3 regions of the Brevundimonas albigilva genome follow, and region 2 is predicted to be linked to each of the others. Evidence: riboswitches for the same ligand, from Rfam matches in the RefSeq annotation. Region 2 holds a riboswitch; each other region holds the start of a gene.
What was found. Region 2 has a riboswitch for cobalamin ahead of M8231_RS03110 (DUF1852 domain-containing protein). Riboswitches for the same ligand answer to the same signal wherever they lie in the genome.
Positions count from the first base shown of each region.

Region 1: it holds a riboswitch for cobalamin, as region 2 does, so the genes downstream of both, M8231_RS08185 (acyl-CoA thioesterase) here and M8231_RS03110 (DUF1852 domain-containing protein) in region 2, are expected to answer to the same signal.
Region 3: it holds a riboswitch for cobalamin, as region 2 does, so the genes downstream of both, M8231_RS00560 (TonB-dependent receptor plug domain-containing protein) here and M8231_RS03110 (DUF1852 domain-containing protein) in region 2, are expected to answer to the same signal.

Region 1 covers NZ_CP097649.1:1,634,072-1,640,682, forward strand. Annotated here, with positions in the region: gene rplC (50S ribosomal protein L3) at 1-336, opposite strand, end outside; gene rpsJ (30S ribosomal protein S10) at 358-663, opposite strand; gene M8231_RS08185 (acyl-CoA thioesterase) at 956-1,693, opposite strand; cobalamin riboswitch at 1,851-2,070, opposite strand; gene M8231_RS08190 (porin) at 2,317-3,069, shown strand; gene M8231_RS08195 (GIN domain-containing protein) at 3,219-4,106, opposite strand; gene M8231_RS08200 (cupin-like domain-containing protein) at 4,201-5,109, opposite strand; gene M8231_RS08205 (GNAT family N-acetyltransferase) at 5,119-6,279, opposite strand; gene M8231_RS08210 (hypothetical protein) at 6,453-6,611, shown strand, end outside.
Region 2 covers NZ_CP097649.1:620,069-626,679, reverse strand. Annotated here, with positions in the region: gene M8231_RS03130 (TonB-dependent receptor domain-containing protein) at 1-1,497, shown strand, start outside; gene M8231_RS03125 (flavin reductase family protein) at 1,553-2,092, opposite strand; gene M8231_RS03120 (bile acid:sodium symporter family protein) at 2,118-3,116, opposite strand; gene M8231_RS03115 (methionine synthase) at 3,122-4,150, opposite strand; gene M8231_RS03110 (DUF1852 domain-containing protein) at 4,178-5,164, opposite strand; cobalamin riboswitch at 5,274-5,496, opposite strand; tRNA gene M8231_RS03105 (tRNA-Met) at 5,803-5,879, opposite strand; rRNA gene rrf (5S ribosomal RNA) at 5,984-6,098, opposite strand; rRNA gene M8231_RS03095 (23S ribosomal RNA) at 6,188-6,611, opposite strand, start outside.
Region 3 covers NZ_CP097649.1:93,426-100,036, forward strand. Annotated here, with positions in the region: gene M8231_RS00525 (metallophosphoesterase family protein) at 1-3, shown strand, start outside; gene M8231_RS00530 (DUF1328 domain-containing protein) at 92-268, opposite strand; gene M8231_RS00535 (hypothetical protein) at 380-787, opposite strand; gene M8231_RS00540 (ElaB/YgaM/YqjD family protein) at 787-1,131, opposite strand; gene M8231_RS00545 (fumarylacetoacetate hydrolase family protein) at 1,266-1,919, shown strand; gene maiA (maleylacetoacetate isomerase) at 1,919-2,554, shown strand; gene M8231_RS00555 (aldo/keto reductase) at 2,649-3,569, shown strand; gene M8231_RS00560 (TonB-dependent receptor plug domain-containing protein) at 3,553-5,358, opposite strand; cobalamin riboswitch at 5,531-5,668, opposite strand; gene mutS (DNA mismatch repair protein MutS) at 5,767-6,611, shown strand, end outside.

The DNA.
Region 1 (6,611 bases), 1.0 Mb from region 2:
GCCCTGGATGTCGACCTTCTGGCCGACCAGGAAGTGGTCGGCCGACAGTTCGGAGCCCACGTCCAGCAGAGCGTCCGCGTCGACGCGGAACTCGGTGACATAGGCCTTGGGTTCGACCTCGGCCTTCGCGAAGACTTCGCGTTGGGCCTTGGCCGTGTTCTTGGCCTTCTTTACGCCAGCGCCCAGCTGGAGAGCGACGTATCCGTCACGCTCCTGGGTACGTTGGCCGACGACTTGGCAGCCGTCGAGCTGCAGCACAGTGACCGGAACGTGCGCGCCGTCATCGGCGAACACGCGGGTCATGCCCAGCTTCTTGGCGATCACGCCCGTGCGCATCGGATCCCGCCTCTTTCTTCTTTAGATCTTGATCTCGACGTCCACGCCGGCGGACAGGTCGAGCTTCATGAGCGCGTCCACGGTCTGCGGGGTGGGGTCGACGATGTCGAGCACGCGCTTGTGCGTGCGGATTTCAAACTGCTCGCGCGACTTCTTGTCGACGTGCGGCGAGCGGTTCACGGTGAACTTTTCGATCAGGGTCGGCAGCGGAATCGGACCGCGAACGGTCGCGCCGGTGCGCTTGGCGGTGTTGACGATCTCGCGCGTCGAAAAGTCGAGGACGCGGTGATCAAAGGCCTTGAGCCTGATGCGGATGCTTTGATCCATATCGGTGCTTACTTCCAATGCGGTCGGAGGACCGCGTCCCTGTGAACCATTTCAAAGACCGAAGGCCTTCGGGCACGAGGCCCTCAGGGTACGCAATCCGCAAAAACGATCGGCCCACGCAGTCGCCCGCGAAGGCCGTGAAGTCCCAAGAAGCTGCAAAGAACAGGTACTTAGGTCGTTCCTGCGAACCGCGTCTGCACCGAAGTGCACAGCCGGTCCAACAAGAGTGGCGGCTTATGCCTACCGATTCCGATTTCGTCAAGCGCCGAAAGCGAGGCCCCATCGGGAATTCTCAGGCCGCGATCGGCGTCGGTCGCCCGCCTTCGTCCACCGCCACCATGACGAACTCTGCGGCGGCCGCGCGGCGTCGTTCGCCGGTCCGCAGGTCCTCGCCCCACAGCTCCACCTCGACCGTGACCGAGGTGCGTCCGACCCGCGTCGGGCGCGAGGCCATCTCCACCATGTCGCCTTCTCTGATGGGACAGGTGAAGTCGATCCGATTAGTCGCGGCCATGACGATGACGCGGCGCGCGCGACGCGTGGCGCAGATGAAGGCCGCCTTGCCCATCAGCTTCAGGGCGTCCCCTCCGTAAAGCGTGCCGTAGTGATTGGTCCAGGCGGGAAAGACCATTTCGGCGGTCCTGAGCCACCCCCCGTCCTCGGCCGCGTCATGCCCCGCGAGGGGCGGCAGGTCGCCCTGCCCCGCCTCTCGCGGCGCCACCATGTTGAAGACGCCGCGCGTGCACAGCCGGCGCTCGCCGCTGACCGGCGCCTCGGCCCACAGTTCGACCTCCACGCCCATCGACGTGCGGCCCACGCGCGCCACCCGGCCGGTGGCCTCCGCCATCTCGCCGATCCGGGCGGGCGCGGCGAAGTCGATCCGCTCGCAGCCCGCCGTCACCGTCGGTCGGCGGGCGTGGCGCGCCGCGGCCAGGAAGGCGACCTTGTCCAGGTGCGCCAGTCCGACGCCTCCGAACAGGGTGCCGTGATGGTTGGCGTCTCCCGGGAACACCATGTCGATCAGGGTCACGCTCACGTCGTCGCGGCCCGGGCGGGTTCGGATGTTTGAAAGGCGGTCATTCTTCGAAGCCTGTGCTGATGGCGAGGCTTCAGGCAGGGACGCACGAACGCCGGCGCGGACGATCGATCCGGCGGCGCACAGGCGGCCTGACCGGACACCCCGCCGGAGGACGTTATCTGTCGGGGCAGGTCTCCTGGCTCGCGGGTCACGGCTTCCGGTCCGGCCTTCCCGGGGCGAACCCCAGTGACACGAGATGGACCTTCGGCTCGCCGCTCACAGTTGCGGGGGCAGCGCCGGCGTTGATGCACAAAGGCGTCGCACCGGCTTCCCTCTTAGCTCCACGCAGTCCGAAAGCCGCGCGCAGAACCTCGACGCGGCCATCACACATGATCGCCGGCCGCGGTCAAGCTCGGCCGCCAAGCAAGGACAATGCGCCGGATTGCCGGCCTTTAACCGTTTCGCCCGAATAACCCCGAAACGGGAACACCTCTTGGCCACAATGCGTGGCGGATCGACAACATCCGTGCACGAACAATGTAGCCGGCGCCGATTCAAGGCACAGCTTCGGCCGCGGCCTGATAGCAGCCGCCTCCCCGAGCTCCCACTCGGGTCAGACTTCCAAGGAAAAAACAATGAAGACGCTCTTTCTCGCCTCGGCCGCCGCGGCCGCCCTGTTCGCCGCTCCGGCCCTGGCTCAGGACGCCGTCGGTTCGGTCGGCCTGACCTATTCGAACCCGTCGGTCGAAATCGCGGGCGACGACTTCGACGCCGACGTCTGGACCGTGGACGGCACGGTCGCCATCCCGGCCAACAACTGGACCGTGACCTTCAACGGCGCCATCGACTACGCCAAGGCCTATGGCGAGGACGACACCACCGGCGCCGCCGCCGCCCACCTGACCACCCTGGTCGCCGGCGACGTTCGCGTCGGCGGCTTCGTGGCCGGCAACGGCATCGGCTCGGGCGACACCGTCTATACGGTCGGCGCCGAAGCCCAGAAGTATCTGGCCGGTTCGACCCTGACGGGCGTGGTCGCCTACACCTCGGCCGACGACCTGGACGCCGACATCTGGACCGTCGGCGGCGACGCCGCCTTCTACGTGATGCCGAACCTGCGCCTGAACGCCGGCGTCAGCTACAACAACGTGGACGCCCAGCTCGGCGACGTCGACGCCTGGACCTACGGCGTGGGCGGCGAATACGAGTTCACCGGCACGCCCTTCTCGGTCGCCGCCGGCTACACCCGCGCCGACATCGACTCGATCGACGTCGACACCTGGTCGCTGGGTCTGCGCTACAGCTTCGGCGGCGGCCTGCAGGCGCGCGATCGCGCCGGCGCCGGCCTGAACGTCTCGTCGATCGCGAGCGTCCTGGGCGGCCTGTAAGCCTCGGCTTCGCCAAGACCTGAAATGTCACGGCCCCGGCGGAGCGATCCGCCGGGGTTTTCCTTTGCCCGCTTCGCGCCGCGCATGAAAAAGGCCCCCGGGGTTCCACGACCGGGGGCCTTTCCTCTCGCGGCGGAGAGACTCGGGTTCTAGCGCCCGATGTTCACGGTTCCCGACCCCACCACCGTTCGGGACACCTGTCCGGTGGCGGCGCCGACGCTGACGTCGCCCGATCCGGCGATGGCCACGCTCAGGTCGCGCGTGGTCCCGCCGAAGCGCACGTCGCCCGAGCCGCCGATGGCCACTGAAAGATCGCTCATCCGGCCCTCGCGGACGGTCACGTCGCCCGAGCCGCCGATGGAGATGTCGCCGGCGCCGTCGGCTCGCGCCACCAGCACGCTGCCGGACCCGCCCACGGCGGCGTCCAGGTCGCCCGTCGCCCCGGCCAAGATCGAGCCCGAGCCGCCGACCTTGGCGTCCAGCGACCGAGAGGTTCCCGCCCGGATCGAACCGGATCCCCCGACGCTCAGCGCCACCGCGCCGTCGGTGTTGGCCACGGTCCAGTCGCCGCACCCGCCGCTGCCCAGTTCGACCGAGCGCGCGCCGCGTCCGACCGCGCCGTAGACGGCGCCGCCGGCGCTGACGTCGACGTCGCGCGGGGTCCGCAGGACGATCAGCGGCGCGTCTTCCAGCCGGATGCGGCCCAGATCGCGCACCTCGACCACCGCGCCCTCGCCCGGCTGGCGCGCGCTGGACGGGCCGTTGTCGCAGCGGCGCACGCCGTCGTTCGAGCCGAACACGCCGCCCCGCCGCAATCCGCCGTCGATCCTGACGTCGCGTCCGCGGCGCTGGACCTCGATGCGAGGCAGGCGAGAGGCGCCTTGGGTGACTTCGACCCCGACGTCTTCGCGATCCTCGACGATGACGACGACGCGGGCGACCGCGTTGCGGATTTCGACCTCGGCGGCGGTCGCCGGCGCGGCCGCGCAGGCGGCGACGACGGCGGACGCGGCGGCGGCGAACAGTGCGGATTTCATGACGGCTTTCCCTTCCCTGATGTGAGGAAAAGGTGCGTCACCCCGCCGGCCCTGTCATTTTAACTCGAGGTCATGAACTCGAATTAACGCGCGTCTATCGGCCCAGCGCCCCTGCGCCGTCCGCCGCGCCGACCTCCGGCTCGAAGTCGCGCTCGAAGTGCGCGATCCGGCTTTTCAGCGCCCCCGCCCGCTTCAGGGCCAGAGAGGCCGCCCACCGCGCGGCCAGTTCCGGCGTGGCCATGCCGTCGGTGAAACGCGGGGCGCCGCCCCGGCTGCGGATGACCGCATTGGTGAACAGCGCCCCGTTTCGGAACCGCGACGGCCAGGTCTGGAAATCCATCGACAGACTGACGCAGAAGCGGTCCAGGTTCTCGACGCGGTGCGGCGCATAGAGCGGCCAGGTCAGCGCCCGTCCCGGCTCCAGATCCATCACCTGGGCGTCGCGCTCGAACGCCAGATCGTAGGGAAGCTCCTCGGTCGTCTGGCGCGCGACCACCTGCTCCATGTTGCGCTCGGGCAGATGCGCCTCGTCGCCCGGATAGACGAACAGCCGCTTTCGCCCCCGCAGATGGAACAGAACCACCCCCGCCGCGTCAAAGTGATAAGGCACCCGCGCCTTGGGCGACGACAGGATCAGCTGACCCGCCGTCTTGACCGCCCGCATCCCGGGATAGGCGGCCTGGATGGCGGCGAACTCCTTCATCGCCGCCTTCCACAGTTCGGGCCATCCTGTCTCGACTTGGCGCAGGTTGACCCACAGCCGCCCCTGCTTGATAGCCTCCAGAAGCTCGGCGCCCGACAGCCGGCCGCGCGCGCCCGTCCGCAGCGACACCTGCCCCGCCTCGTCGTAGTCGTACAAGTTGATGTCGAACAGTTCGGGCGGATAGCGGTCAAGGGTCGCCGCCAGCGCCGCGTCCTCCGCAAAGCCCTGCTCGACCAGGGTGTGGGGATGCGTCGCGGCTTGCGTGATCGGGCCGGGATAGCGGGTGCGACGGTCGGTCATGATCGTTCCTCAGGCGTGAGCGACGCGGGCGGGCGCCTTGCGGCGCGCCGCGATCTTGACGGCGGCGGAACGGGCGGCGACGGCGGCCCCGCGCAGACGCCCGGCCGGCGTGGCCTCGCACGCCTCGATCGTCGCCCATCGCCGCCGCAACGACGCCCTGATGGCTTCGCCGCGAACCCCGGTCCGGTCCAGGGCCCCGACCAGGGCGTCGGTCGCGACCCGCCCCAGTCCCGGCCGCATCACCACGGCCTCGCGCACCGTCTGGGTCTGGTTGACGAAATACTTCTTGTAGTGCTCGCCCTCGAAACCGAAGTCGAAGGTTCGGAACCCTTCCGCTCCGGCCAGACGCATCGTGTCCATGCTCAACAGTATGCCCGGCGAGCAGCGCGCCAGGCTGGGCTCGTAGGCGGGGAACCAGAAATGGTAGTGCCGACCCGCGTGCAGCGAGAACTCGATCGCGGTCAGCTTGTCGCCGCCGTGCATGGTCGCCAGGGAGGCGCCGAAGTCGGGCCGCGCCTCGGCCATCAGCGCGTGCAGCAGATCGCGCGTCCAGCCGCAGGCGAAGATGTCGTGCAGGCCCGAGCGCCGATACTGCGCCGCCTTCAGGTCGATCAGATGATCCAGAAGCGCCGGATCGCGCAAACCGTGCGCCACGGTGATCGGCCCCAGTTCGGCCTCCAGGCTGCGCCGCGCCCGCTCCTTGTCCTTGAAGAACTTGCCGAAGGTCGTCCGCCTTTCGGCGTACCAGGCGTCGAAACCCTCTTCCGGAAGCGCCGCCTGGACCGTGGTGCGCGCCTCCCCCGTCTGCGCCGCGCCGATCCATCCCGGAACGTTCAGCCTGCGCGCCTTCAGCAGGCGCGCCACGTCCTCCAGGCCGATCTCCTCGCCGATCGGCGCGATCACGCCGTGATAGTCGTTCATGGGCGCGCCCAGGGGCTGCACCGAGCCGCCGCGCCGCTGATGCGGGAAGAACCCCGCCGTCTCCCTCCCGCGACGGAACACCGCCACCGCCGCGCCGGGACAGACCCGCGAGGCGATCTCCGCATAGTCCCAGCGAAAATAGGGGCTTCTCAGCGCCGGATTGCTTGTCGACCAGGCGCGCCACAGGGCGGTGTCGGCGGCGTCCAGCGCCTCCGCCTTCACGATCTCGACCTGCAGCGTTTCGGCCATGCTCTTTCCTTCTGCAGCCCGCGCCAGCAAGAGCCGTTCCGTTGTCGCATCCTGCCGACGGCTTGTTTCGGCACGGTTCATTGACATGGTGAACGCGTGTTGACGGGAGCCTGCGCCGATCCGGAGCGTTGCACGGGGGCGGACGCCGCTGCTCCGCTTTGCGAGACACGACCATGACCGACTCCCGCCCCGACGACCGCAAGGTGGAAAACGAGAACCAGCGCGCGCCCGCGCGCGAGGGCGAGCCGCCCCGGCCGGCGACCGAGCCCCGCGGATCGGAGGGCTCCAGCAACTCCGGCGAGACCCGCACCGACCCCGCCACCGGTCGCGAA
Region 2 (6,611 bases):
ACCGCCGGCGGAAACGGCTTCGCCGTGCGGGTCGAGGCCGCCACGCGCAGCACCGACGACTACGAGATCCCGGACGGTGACGAGGACGTGCTGGACGGCTCGTTCAATAGCTCGTCCACCGGCACGCTGGGCCTGTCGTGGATCGGCTCGCGCGGCTACCTGGGCGCGGCCTTCACCGAACAGCGCAGCGAATATGGACTGCCGGGCCACAGTCATGAGTACGAGGACTGCCATCCGCACGGCTCCAGCCTGCACTGCGGCGGCCATGACCATGACGAGGACGACCATGACCACGATCACGACCATGACCACGAGCATGAACACGAACACGTGCCGACCGTCGACCTGGTGAGCCGACGCGTCGACGTACGCGGCGAGTTGCGCGATCCCTTCGCGGGCGTGGAGCGCATCCGTTTCCGCGGCGGCTACACCGACTACCAGCACGACGAGATCGACGACGGGACGGTCGCCACCACCTTCTCCAACACCGGCTACGACGCGCGCCTGGAGGTGCAGCACGCGCCCGTCGCCGGCTTGCGCGGCGTGATCGGCGGCCAGGTCTCGCGCAGCGACTTCGCCGCCGACGGCCTGGAATCGTTCGTCCAGCCCAGCGAGACCGAGACGGCCGCCGTGTTTCTGCTGGAGACCTACGATCTGGGCGACTGGAACCTGGAGGGCGCGCTCAGGCAGGAATGGCAGACCTCACGCGTTCCGGGCGGAACGCCGGCCAGCCGCTACCCGGAACGCGACTTCCAGCCCTTCTCCGCCTCGGTCGGCGCCAGCTGGCGTTTCGCGCCCGACTACGCCCTGTCCCTGTCGGTCGCCCGCTCCCAGCGGTCCCCGAACGTCCAGGAGCTCTACGCCCGGGGGGTGCACCTGGCGACCAACACCTATGAGATGGGATCGGCCGATCTGGACGAGGAAACGGTCGTCTCGGCCGAACTGGGGATCAAGAAGACGCGCGGCGACACCACCTTCGCCGCCAGCGCCTATCGCTACGCCTATGACGGCTACATCTACGCCGACACGCTGGACCAGTTCGAGGACTTCCGCCTGATCCAGTACACCCAGGCGGACGCGACCTTCACCGGCGTCGAGGGCGAAGCGACCCATCGCTTCGCGCCGGGCCTGTCGGCCACCGTGTTCGGCGACTACGTCCAGGCGGAGTTGGATGACGGCGGCGACCTGCCCCGCATCCCGGCGGCCCGCCTCGGCGCCCGCGGCGATCTTGTCCAGGGCCCCTGGTCCGGCTCGCTGGAATACATCCGCGTCTTCGAACAGGATCGGATCGCCGACTATGAGACGACGACGCCGGGCTACGACATGGTCAACGCCACGGCGGCCTACGACTTCGACCTGGGGCCGGTCGGCGCCCAGGTCTATGTGCGCGGAACCAACCTGCTGGACGAACGGGCGCTGAACCACGCCTCCTTCATCAGCACCCTGGCGCCGCTGCGCGGCCGCAACTTCGTCCTGGGCCTGCGCGCGCGGTTCTGAGGCGCAAGGCGGAGGCGACAGGATCGCCTCCGCCGACCGCCCGGACGCCCTGCGTTCAGGACGCCTGAGGCGACGACGTCACCGCGGCGGCGCTCGCTCGTCGGAGCGGCGTGATCGTGTGGAAATCGCTGGAATGGAAGATCAGCGGCAGCACGCCGTCGGCGGCGGCGGACCGGTGGAGCCGAAGGAGGACGATGTCGTGGTCGCCCGCCTCGATCTCCTTGTCGATCGAGCATTCCAGCCAGGCCGTCGCGCTCGCCAGAAACAGGGCGCCGCTGGCCCCCGCCTCATAATCCAGGCCTGAGAACCGCTGCTCTCCGCGCTGCGCCAGTTGGCGCGCCGCCACGGCGTGGCTGTCGCCGAGAAAGGAAATGCCGAGGCGTTCGCGCGTACGCAGTCGCCGCCAGGTCCAGGAGCCGTGCTTGACGCACACCGACACCAGGGGCGGATCGAGCGAGACCGCGACGAAGGCGCTGGCGGTCATGCCGAGCGGTTGATCGTCATCCATGGCGCACAGGGCGGTGACGCCGGTCGGGAACCGCCCGAACAGCCGACGCAGATCGGTCTGTTCGGTGATGTCGCTGAGGGGGGTCATGTGCGGGACCTCGTTGCGCGCCGCGTCATGCGGGCGCCGTGACCGGCCGGACCGCCTCTTCCGGCCGCCGGCTGTAACGCCGGGCCAGGGCGGCGCAGACCATCAGCTGCATCTGGTGGAACAGCATCAGCGGCAGGACGATCAGGCCCACCGTGGCGGCCGGAAAGATGATGTTGGCCATCGGCAGGCCGCTGGCCATGCTCTTCTTCGAACCGCAGAAGACGATGGCGATCTCGTCCTCGACGCTGAAGCGCAGAAGGCGGCTGGCCGCGGTCGTGAAGACCAGGACGATCGCCAGCATCAGGAGGTCCAGAACGACCACCAGCGCCAGGCTTTGCGGCGTGACCTGGCTCCAGATCCCGGCCACCACCCCGGCGCTGAAGGCCGAATAGACCACCAGCAGGATCGACCCGCGATCCACCAGCATCGTCAGCGTCCTCTGCCGGGTGAACCAGTCGCCGACGATCGGCCTGGCGACCTGACCCAGCACGAACGGCAGCAGGATCTGCAAGGCGATGTCGCGAACGGCGTCCAGCGACAGGCCGCCGGACTGGGCGCTGAGGAACATCGTGGCCAGCACCGGCGTGATCACCACCCCGGCCAGATTGGACACCGATGCGCAGCAGATCGCGGCCGGGACGTTGCCGCGCGCGATCGAGGTGAAGGCGATCGAGGACTGCACCGTCGAGGGCAACAGACACAGGAACAGCAGGCCGGTGACCAGGCCGTCGTCCAGATGACCGCGCGTCAGGGCGACGATCCCCAGCCCGATCACGGGGAAGACGACGAAGGTCGTGGCGAAGACCAGGCCTTGCAGCCGCCAGTGGGTGATCCCCGCCCAGATCGCCGCCGGCGAAATCTTCGCGCCATAGATGAAGAACAGGATCGCGATGGCGGCGTGCACCACCACGTCCAGCACGTCCTTGCCGGCGCCGCGCGCGGGCAGCACCGCCGCCAAGACCACCATGGCCATGATGGCGAGGATATACGGGTCCAGCCGCAGCCGGTTCAGCAACGCGGTCATGCCGATCAGGCCGCCTGTTCTTTCCGCAGGATTTCGGCGCCCGCGCCCAGGGCCTTCAGCTTGCCGTTGGCGACCCGGCGCGACAGGGGTGTCATGCCGCAGTTGGTCGATGGATAGAGCTTGTCCGCGTCGACGAACTGGAGCGCCTTCCTCAGGGTGTCGGCGACCTCCTCGGGCGTTTCGACGATGTCCGAGGCCACGTCGATGGCGCCGACCATGACCTTCTTGCCCCGGATAAGTTCGATCAGGTCCATCGGCACGTTCGAGTGGTGGCATTCCAGCGAGACGATATCGATGCTCGATTTCTGCAGGTTGGGGAAGGTCTCCTCATACTGGCGCCATTCGGAGCCGAGGGTCTTCTTCCAGTCGGTGTTGGCCTTGATGCCGTAGCCGTAGCAGATGTGGACGGCGGTTTCGCATTTAAGACCCTCGGCCGCCCGCTCCAGCGCAGCGATCCCCCAGTCGTTGGCCTCTTCGAAGAAGACGTTGAAGGCCGGCTCGTCGAACTGGACGATGTCGACCCCCGCGGCCTCCAGCTCCCGCGCCTCTTCGTTCAGGATCCTGGCGAACTCCCAGGCCAGCTTCTCGCGGCTCTGGTAGTGGGCGTCATAGAGGGTGTCGATCATCGTCATCGGCCCCGGCAGGGTCCATTTGATCGGCTGGTCGGTCTGGGCCCGCAGGAACCTGGCGTCCTCGACGAAGACCGGCTTGGAGCGCGATACGGCGCCGACCACCGTCGGCACGCTGGCGTCGTAGCGATTGCGGATGCGCACCGTCTCGCGCTTCTCGAAATCCACGCCGTCCAGGTGCTCGATGAAGGTCGTCACGAAATGCTGGCGGGTCTGTTCGCCGTCGCCGACGATGTCGATGCCCGCCTTCTGTTGATCGTCGACCGCCAGACGCAGGGCGTCCTGCTTGCCGGCGACCAGATCCTCGCCTTCCAGCTTCCAGGGCGACCAGAGCACCTCCGGCGTCGCGATCCAGGAGGGCTTGGGCAGGCTGCCGGCGGTCGAGGTGGGAAAGAGTTTGGTCATGCGTCGGGCTCGTGAATTCGGGACGGATCAGGCGGCGAAGTCGGCGGACCACTGGTCCAGGACGGCCCGGTGGGGCTTGATGAAGCGCTCCTCGACGAACCGGCCCTGTTCGACGGCCAGCCGGCTGCGCTCCTCCCGGTCATAGACGATCCGGGTCAAGGAATAGTCCTGGGCCTTCAGGCTGGGTTGATATTGCTCGGTCGCCGGGGAGTTGGCGTTGTAGATCTCGGGCCGATAGATCTTCTGGAAGGTCTCCATCGTGGCGATGGTGCTGACCAGCTCCAGATCGGTGTAATCGCCCGTCAGGTCGCCGATGTGATAGAAGGCGAACGGCGCCACGCTGCCCTTGGGCATGAAATAGCGGACCTTCATCCCCATCTTCGCGAAATACTGATCGGTCGGCGAGAACGCGTCGTTCTCATATTCCATACCCAGCACGGGGTGCTCGGCGCCGGTCCGGTGATAGGTCTTGTTGCTCGACACGCTCAGGCAGATGACCGGCGGCTTGCCGAAATTGTCCCGATAGGCGGCCGACTTCAGGAAATGCTTGAACAGCTTGCCGTGCAGGTCGCCGAAGTCGGCCGGCGCGAAGGCGCCGGGATTGGCCTTCATGTGCGCCGGCAGCACCACGCTGAAGTCGTAGTCGCGGACGTAGGAGGAGAAGTTGTTGCCGACGATCCCGTCGATGCGCGCGCCGGTCTGTCGATCGACGATGGTCGTCTGAAGGATTTCGATCAGCGGGAAGCTGTCTGTCCCCTCGCCCGGGGCGACGCTCATCTCGACGGAGACGATCTGCAGTTCGACCGCATAGCGATCCCCCTTCGGATTGTCCTGAGCCGCCAGCGAGTTGAAGCGGTTGTCGATCATCCTGAGGGTGTTGCGCAGGTTCTCCTGACGGCTCTCGCCCCGGGCCAGATTGGCGAAGTTGGTCGTGATCCGCGTGTTTTCGGCAGGAACGTAGTTCTCGTCCAGCGCGGTGCGCTTGAGGGTGAAGGTGAAGTCGCTGCTCGCCATGCTCTTTGCCGTTGATGCTGTGGCGAGACAGCAGGCAGGAACGCGCGACCGCTCGCACGCGGGATCGTCCCGTGCCGGCGCTCATGCGGCCTGACCGACACCCCGCCGGAGGACGTTATCTGTCGGGGCAGGTCTCCTGGCTCGCGGGTCACGGCTTCCGGTCCGGCCTTCCCAACGCCCGGGGGCGTCAGTGACACGAGATGGACCTTCGGCTCGCCGCTCACAGTTGCGGGGGCAGCGCCGGAATCAACGCAGCAAGCGTTCCACCGGCTTCCCTCTTAGCTCCGCCCAGCCCGAAAGCCGCGCGCAGAACCTCGACGCCGCTACCCTGCCACAGGCGCCGGCGAAGTCAAGAATGATATAAGGATATCCTTATATGTTTATTTCCCATAGGCGACCCTGGCCGCCGCGTCGGCCTCACGTCAGGACGCCGCGTGCTGATCGGCGTGAAGACGCACCTGACCTGCCGGATCGCGGAAATGCACCTTCCCTGCAGGCCTGCAACAAGGTGGCCAAGGACGTTTCGTGCGCCGGGCTATCGCGTTTTCTCCGGCACGGAATCCAGACAAGTAAAACCCCCGCGGCGGCTGCCGGCGGGGGTTCTGATATTCGGCTCACTTTGGAAAGTGAGGTGACATTGGGTGCGGGAGCAGGATTTGAACCTGCGACCTTCAGGTTATGAGCCTGACGAGCTACCGGGCTGCTCCATCCCGCGGCGAACGGTAGGATCGTGAGGAAGAACGGTTCGAGCCTGGCCTCAAGTCGCGCGAAGCGCGGTAGGCCAAGGATAATCGCTTCATTCGGCTGTCCGCCTGGTAGACCCGGCGGCGACCTACTCTCCCGCGCCTTAAGACGAAGTACCATTGGCTCTGGAGGGCTTAACGACCGAGTTCGGAATGGGATCGGGTGGGGAACCTCCGACATAGCCACCAGGTCAACGAGGCGGACAGCGGAATGAAGAGAAGACATTGTCTGAGATTGCTTCGGTCAAGGAAGCAATCATCGAATGAGTTTTGCTGAGAAACGATCAAACCGATCGGATTATTAGTACCAGTAAGCTACACGCGTCGCCGCGCTTCCACACCTGGCCTATCAACGTGGTAGTCTTCCACGATCCTCAGCGAAGCCTTGTTTTGAGGTTAGTTTCCCGCTTAGATGCTTTCAGCGGTTATCTATTCCATACTTAGCTACCCTGCTGCGCAGCTGGCGCCACGACAGGTCCACCAGAGGTATGTCCATCCCGGTCCTCTCGTACTAGGGACAGATCCTCTCAAGCTTCGAACACCCACGGCAGATAGGGACCAAACTGTCTCACGACGTTCTGAACCCAGCTCACGTACCACTTTAAATGGCGAACAGCCATACCCTTGGGACCTGCTCCAGCCCCAGGATGTGATGAGCCGACATCGAGGTGCCAAACTTTGCCGTCGATATGGACTCTTGGGCA
Region 3 (6,611 bases), 530 kb from region 2:
TGAGCCCCGGTCTCGCCAAGGCATGAGACGAGGCATGAGAAAAGGGCCGGAGCTGACGCTCCGGCCCTTTGTCGTCGTCAGGCGACGCGGTCTATATCCGCGTGCCGCGCCCGCGCAGTCCGCCCGCCACCAGCGCGATGACGAACAGGATGATGGCGACCACGGCGATGAACTTGGCGATCTCGAACGAGAAGTTCGCGATGCCGCCGAAGCCGAGAACGGCCGCGACCAAGGCCACGACCAGGAAAATAATGGCCCAACGAATCATGGCCCGGTCCTCCTGAAGTTGTTGTTTCCAAAAGGTCGGGATCTTGTCCCTTCCCTCGATGGAACAACGCTCCCGCTTACGGGCCGTTCCCGGTCGCGAGACGGCTAAATTCTATCGCCGCCGCCGACGATAACCGCGCTCGTCCAGTTTTCGCTCGGTCACCATGCTGGCCACGATCGCGGCCAGGGCCGGATTGCGCAGCAGCAGGAACAGGGCGCCCAGGCCGCCCACGGCGCCGATCACCGGGCGGTCGCGCACGATGTGAATGACCTTGCCCAGCAGACCCTCGGGTTCGTCGTCCTCGTCCTCGTCGTCACGGCTGTCGCCGCGCAGGAAGACCAGGGCGGTCACCAGGGCGACCAGGGCGAACAGGCCGAAGGTCGCCGCCGCGGCGCCCAGGGGCGTCATGGCCAGGCTGAGCGCATAGAAGATGGCCAGGCCCAGAAAGACCACGGCGAGAAAGGCGCTGGCGGCGGCCACGGCGGTCGCCACCACGCGCTTGATGAGCCCCCGGAACATCAGCGGCGGCGGCCGGCCAGCAACATGCCCAGCACCATGCCGACGCCGAGCGCGATGGCCGTCGACTGGAGCGGACGCTCCTGCACCCGCTCGACGACGTAGCGCTGGGCCTCGTCCAGACGTTCGGCGGCGTCGTCGTAATACTCGCGTCCGCGCACGCGGGCCTGTTCGTAATAGCCGCGGGCCTGCTCGCGCACCTCGTCGCTCTTGGCGCGCAGGCGGGTTTCGGCCTCGGAGGCCTTTTCGCGCAGGCGCTGCGTTTCCTCGCGCGCGCCCGCCTTCAGATCCTCCTTGAGGGTCTTCAGGTCGTTCTTGATGTCTTCTCGAGCCTTGGTCGTGGCCATGATGCGCGCTCCATTCGCAAGCTTTGCATTAGAATAGGGAACCCCGATAGCCAACGCCACCGCGTGGTCAAGGTTCCCGCGCCGCAGCATGGCGACGGGCTCGCCAGTCGCGACGCGGCGATCTAGAAGACGGCATGACCCAATGGCTGTTTCCGCCCCGCCCGATCCCGTCCCTGCCGATCGTCGGCGACGACCGCCGCCTGCCGGTGCGGCGCATCCTGTGCGTCGGCCAGAACTATGCGGCCCATGCGCGCGAGATGGGGTCCGACCCGGACAAGCAGACGCCGTTCTTCTTTTCCAAGCCGGGCGACGCCCTGGTGACGGACGGGGCCAACCCGGCCTATCCCTCGGCGACCGACAACCTTCATTACGAAGCGGAACTGGTCGCCGCCATCGGCGAGGGCGGACGGATCGTCGGCTGGGCGGTCGGCTGCGACCTTACCCGGCGCGATCTCCAGGCCGAGGCCAAGAAGGCGGGCCGCCCGTGGGACGCGGCCAAGGGCTTCGACCAGTCCGCGCCCTGCGGCGCCGTGACCCTGGGAGCGCTGCCCGATCCGGCGGGGCGCATCGAACTGAGCGTCAACGGGCAGGTGCGCCAGTCCAGCCGTCTGGACGACATGATCCTGAACCCCGACCGCATCGTCGAGGAGGCCGGCAAGCTGTGGGCGCTCCAGGCCGGCGACCTGATCTTCACCGGCACGCCGTCCGGCGTCGGGCCGGTCGTGCGCGGCGATACGGTCGTGGCGACCATTGACGGGCTGGAGACGCTGAAGTTCGAGATCGTCTGATGATCCTGCACGGCTATTGGCGCTCCGGCGCCAGCTACCGGGTCCGCATCGCCCTGAATCTGAAGGGCGTGGCCTATCGGCAGGCGGCGCACGATCTGCGGCAGGGCCGACAGAAGGCGCCGGATTATATGGCGCTGAACCCCCAGGGCATGGTCCCGGCGCTGGAGGTCGACGGGCGGGTGCTGATCCAGAGCCCCGCCATTCTGGAATGGCTGGAGGAAACCTGGCCCGAGCCGCCCCTGCTGCCGCGCGGCGCCGGCGATCGCGCGACGGTGCGGGCCATGAGCGCCCTGATCGGCTGCGACATCCATCCGCTGAACAATCTGCGTGTGCTGACCTCGCTGCGGCGCGACCTGGGGGCCGATCAGGCGACGGTCGACGCCTGGGCCGCGCGCTGGATCGCGCCGGGCTTTGACGCCCTGGAGGCGCTGGTGGCGCGCGACGGGGCGGGCTTCAGCTTCGGCGACGGGCCGACCCTGGCGGACTGCTACCTGATTCCGCAGCTCTATTCCGCCCGGCGCTTCAACATCGAGACCGCCGCCTGGCCCGCGCTGGAAGCGGTGGAGGCGCGCGCCCTGGCCCACCCGGCCTTCGCCGCCGCGCACCCGGACCGACAGCCGGACGCCGACGCCTGATCGTCCACCGATTTCGCCGACCGGCGGTGGATAAGTAAGGATTGGGCAAGGTCTCGCTCAGCGTCCCTTAAACATTGCGAGTCATTGTCCCGGGGTGACGCCATCCCCCGCCACCCCTTCGGCGCCCTCGCCCGTCCATCGCCTGGCCCTGGCCGTGGTGACCGAGCCCGAGCGCGCGCCCGGCGCCTTCATGGCCGCCCCCTCCGGCGCGCGCGAGGAGGCGATGCGCTTCCTGTTGCAGACCGGGGCCGACGCGGGCGTCAAACTGGTCGCGACCAAGCCGGAAGGCGACGCCGAGCGGCTGCTGGGCCAGGCCTGGCCCTTTCCCTCGCCCTTCCAGGTGACGGTGCGGACCGTGCCGCTGGCCGACGGCCTTGACCGGGTCGAGGCGCGCGCCCGCCGGTCGCTGGAACGCATGGGCCTGCCGCGCGGCGAGGCCCTGCTGGTGTCGAACGCCGCCGAACTGGCCGGGGCCGAGGGCCGCGCCCTGTGGGACCGGATGCAGGCGCTGAAGCAGCGCGGCCTGTTCCGCCGCATCGGCTTTTGCGCGACGATCGAGGACGGGCCGGCGCTGCTGGCGCGACGGCTGGAGCCCGACGTGGTCCAGATCGGATGCAGCCTGCTGGACCAGCGCGCGGCGCAGGACGGGGTGCTGGACGAACTGGCCGGCATGGGCGTCGACGTCCATCTGTCGTCGGTGTTCGCGAACGGCCTGCTGTTCGCCGGGGGCGAAGATCTGCCGCCAGAGATGGCCGGCCACGCCCAGGGCCTGTCGCGCACGCGTCGGCGCCTGGCCGAGATGCGCTGCGATCCCATGCAGGCGGCCCTGGGCTACGCCCTGTCGCTGAAGGGCGTGGCGATGGTGGTCGCCAGCGTGGCCTCGGCCGCCGAACTGCGCGCCATCCTGGCGGCGGCCCACGCGCCGTGCCCGAACCTGGACTGGGCGCGGCTGGCGCTGGATGCGCCGGCGGCCTTCACCGCCGACGCCCGGCTGCGGATCAGTAGCGCAGCCTGATCCCCAGATAGCCGGTTCGGCCCGGCTCTCCGTAACCCAGCACCTGCTGATAGCGCTCGTCCGCCAGGTTCTCGACCCGCGCCGTCAGCACGACGTTGTCGGTCAGGGCGTAGGCCGCGTTCAGGTTCGCCGTGACGAAGCCGTCGCGCACGCCGCCCGAGTCGTCCATATCGCCCTCGGCGCGCACGGTCAGGGCGCCGGACAGCCGGTCCCCGCTCCAGCCCAGCGTCGCCGAACCGGCGTGTTCCGGCACGCGCAGCAGGCGGGCGTCGGTCGTCCCGTCGCGGGCGTCGGTCCAGGCGTAGGCCAGGGTCAGGTCGAAGCCGCCGCCCAGGGCCGCGCGGCCCTCGGCCTCGACGCCGTCCGTCTCGGTCTTGGCGATGTTGATGTAGCGGCCGTCGCGCCAGGCGATCTCGTCGTCGACGTTCAGCCGATAGGCGGTGACGCGGCCGTCCAGGCGGCCGTCGGCCGAGGCCCAGCCCAGCGCGACCTCGACGCTGTCGGCCGTCTCGGCGGTCAGTTCGGGCCAGGGCAGGGGGGCGTAGCAGTAGTCGCACACCGCCTGGCTGACGGTCGGGGCCTTGAAGCCGGTGCCGTAGGCCGCCGACAGGGTGAAGCCGCCGGCCAGGTCGTAGGCCGCCGAGAGGCGCCCGGTGGTCTCGGCGCCGAAGTCGTCGGTGTCGTCGTAGCGCAGGCCGCCGGTCAGGTTCAGCGGGCCGGCGTCGTACTGGGCCACGCCGAAGACCGAGGTGGTCGCCAGGTCGCGCGCCTCGCCCGACGACAGGGCGCCTGAGGCTTCCTCGCGCTCGGCGCCGAAGGCGTAGGCCACGCCCGAGGTTTCGCCGTCCGCCTGCCAGCGATAGACCTGGCGGTCGCCGCTGAAGGTCGAGCCGAAGCCGCCGCTGTAGGAGGTGCGGTCGATGTCGGACGCCGAGACGCTGAACTGGTGCGACAGGCCCAGGGCCCGGGCGCTCAGCCGGGCGACGCCGGACCATTGCTCGCTGTCCTGCACGTCGTCGGTGTCGCCCAGGGCGTAGGTGGGGGCCGGATAGCCGTCGATGTCGACATGGGCCTTGGCCCAGCGGATCGAGCCGTCGACCGACACCGTGTCGGAGAAGGCGTAGCGCGCCTTGCCGCCGGCGGTGGTGCTGCGCAGGCCGTCGCGCTCGCTGTTCCCGTCGGCTTCGTCGGCCGCGCTGACGCCGTCCGTCTCGAACTGCGAGACATAGGCGCTGACGGCGTAGGCGTCGTTGGCGGTCCCGACCGACAGGCGGCCGCGCGCGGTGGCCAGGCTGCCGGCCTCCAGTTCGGCGCGCAGTCCGTCCACCTCGCGGGTGGTGAAGGCGATCACGCCGCCGATGGCGTCGGATCCCCACAGCGACGACTGCGGGCCGCTGAGCACCTCGATCCGGTCGATGTCGGCCAGCTCGAAGGCGCCGAAGTCATAGGCGCCGTTGATGTCGGCCGGGTCGTTGACGGGCGCGCCGTCGACCAGAACCAGGGTCTTGCCCGGATTGGCGCCGCGCATCCGCACCTGGGCGACGCCGCCGAAGGCGCCGGTGCGCGTGACCGACAGGCCCGGCACGTCGGCCAGGATGTCGGCGGCGAAGACCGCGCCGCGCTGTTCGATGGTCTCGGCGTCGATGACGCGTGCGCCGGGCGTGTCGGCGGCGACGGCGGGCAGGCGGGTGGCGGTGACGATCACCTCCTCCAGCTGGTCTGCCGGTTGCGCCCAGGCGGGCGCGGCGGCGAAGGCGGCGGCCGCGACGGCGGCCGTGGAAAGAAGCATGGAACGCGTCATGGCGGTTCCCCCGTATCGGCGCCGCGATTGCGTGCGGGGCGCCTGTGTGCGAGCCGATCCGCCCGGCCGGAGGGTCGGGCGGCGCAAGATCGGGTCGCTGCGACGGAAGTCCCCGCGCCCCTGTCTGGTCCCGGACAGCGGACGAGCGACGTCGGCGGCCAGGTCTCCTGGCTTGCGGGTCTCCACGTCGCGTCCTCGCCTTCCCAGTTTCCCAGTGGCGCCGGGGCGGACCCCGGACGGACGACACGCTCGCCGCCTACAGTTGCGGGCACAGCCGCGGTGTTCGACCGCGTTCCCTAAACCGCCTGACGCGGCCTATCGCAGGGCCAAGATGCCTGTGCAAGAGCGGCGGATCGGGCTTGAGACGACCGTTGCGATCCGTCACCCTGACGCCACATGAACGCGCCCGCCTTCCCGCCCTCCGGTCCCCCGTCCGACATCGCCGCCTCGCTGGAGGGCGCGACGCCATTCATGGCGCAGTATCTGACGGCCAAGGCGAGCCAACCGGACGCCATCCTGTTCTTTCGCATGGGCGACTTCTACGAGCTGTTCTTCACGGACGCCGAGGTCGCGGCGGCGGCCCTGGGCATCACCCTGACCAAGCGGGGCAAGCACCAGGGCGAGGACATTCCGATGGCCGGGGTGCCGGTCCATGCGATGGACGGCTATCTGGCCCGGCTGATCCGCCTGGGGCACAAGGTCGCCATCTGCGAGCAGCTGGAAGACCCCGCCGAGGCCAAGAAGCGCGGATCCAAGGCCGTGGTCCAGCGCGGCGTGGTGCGGGTGGTGACGCCGGGCACCCTGACCGAGGATTCGCTGCTGGACGCGCGCGGCGCCAACCGTCTGGCGGCGGCGGCCGTGAGGCGCGGTCGGGCGGCCGTGGCGGTGGTGGAGCTGTCGTCCGGGGCGGTGGACTGCGTCGCCTGCGCGCCCGACGACCTGGCCGCGGCCCTGGCCGCCTTCCGCCCGTCCGAGGTGCTGGTCACCGACCGGATGTTCTCGGACGAGGCGACGCGCGACGCGCTGAACGGTTCCGGCGGCGTGGTCCAGGCCCTGGCGGCCGCCATCGCCGAGCCGCAGGCGGCGCGCACGCGGGTCGAGCGGCTTTACGGCGTCGCGGCCCTGGACGGTTTCGGCGCCTTCGAGGAGGCCGAGGTTTCCGCCCTGGGCCTGATCGCCGCCTATCTGGAGACGACCCAGGCGGGCAAGGTTCCGGCCCTGTCGCCGCCGCGCCGGTCCGG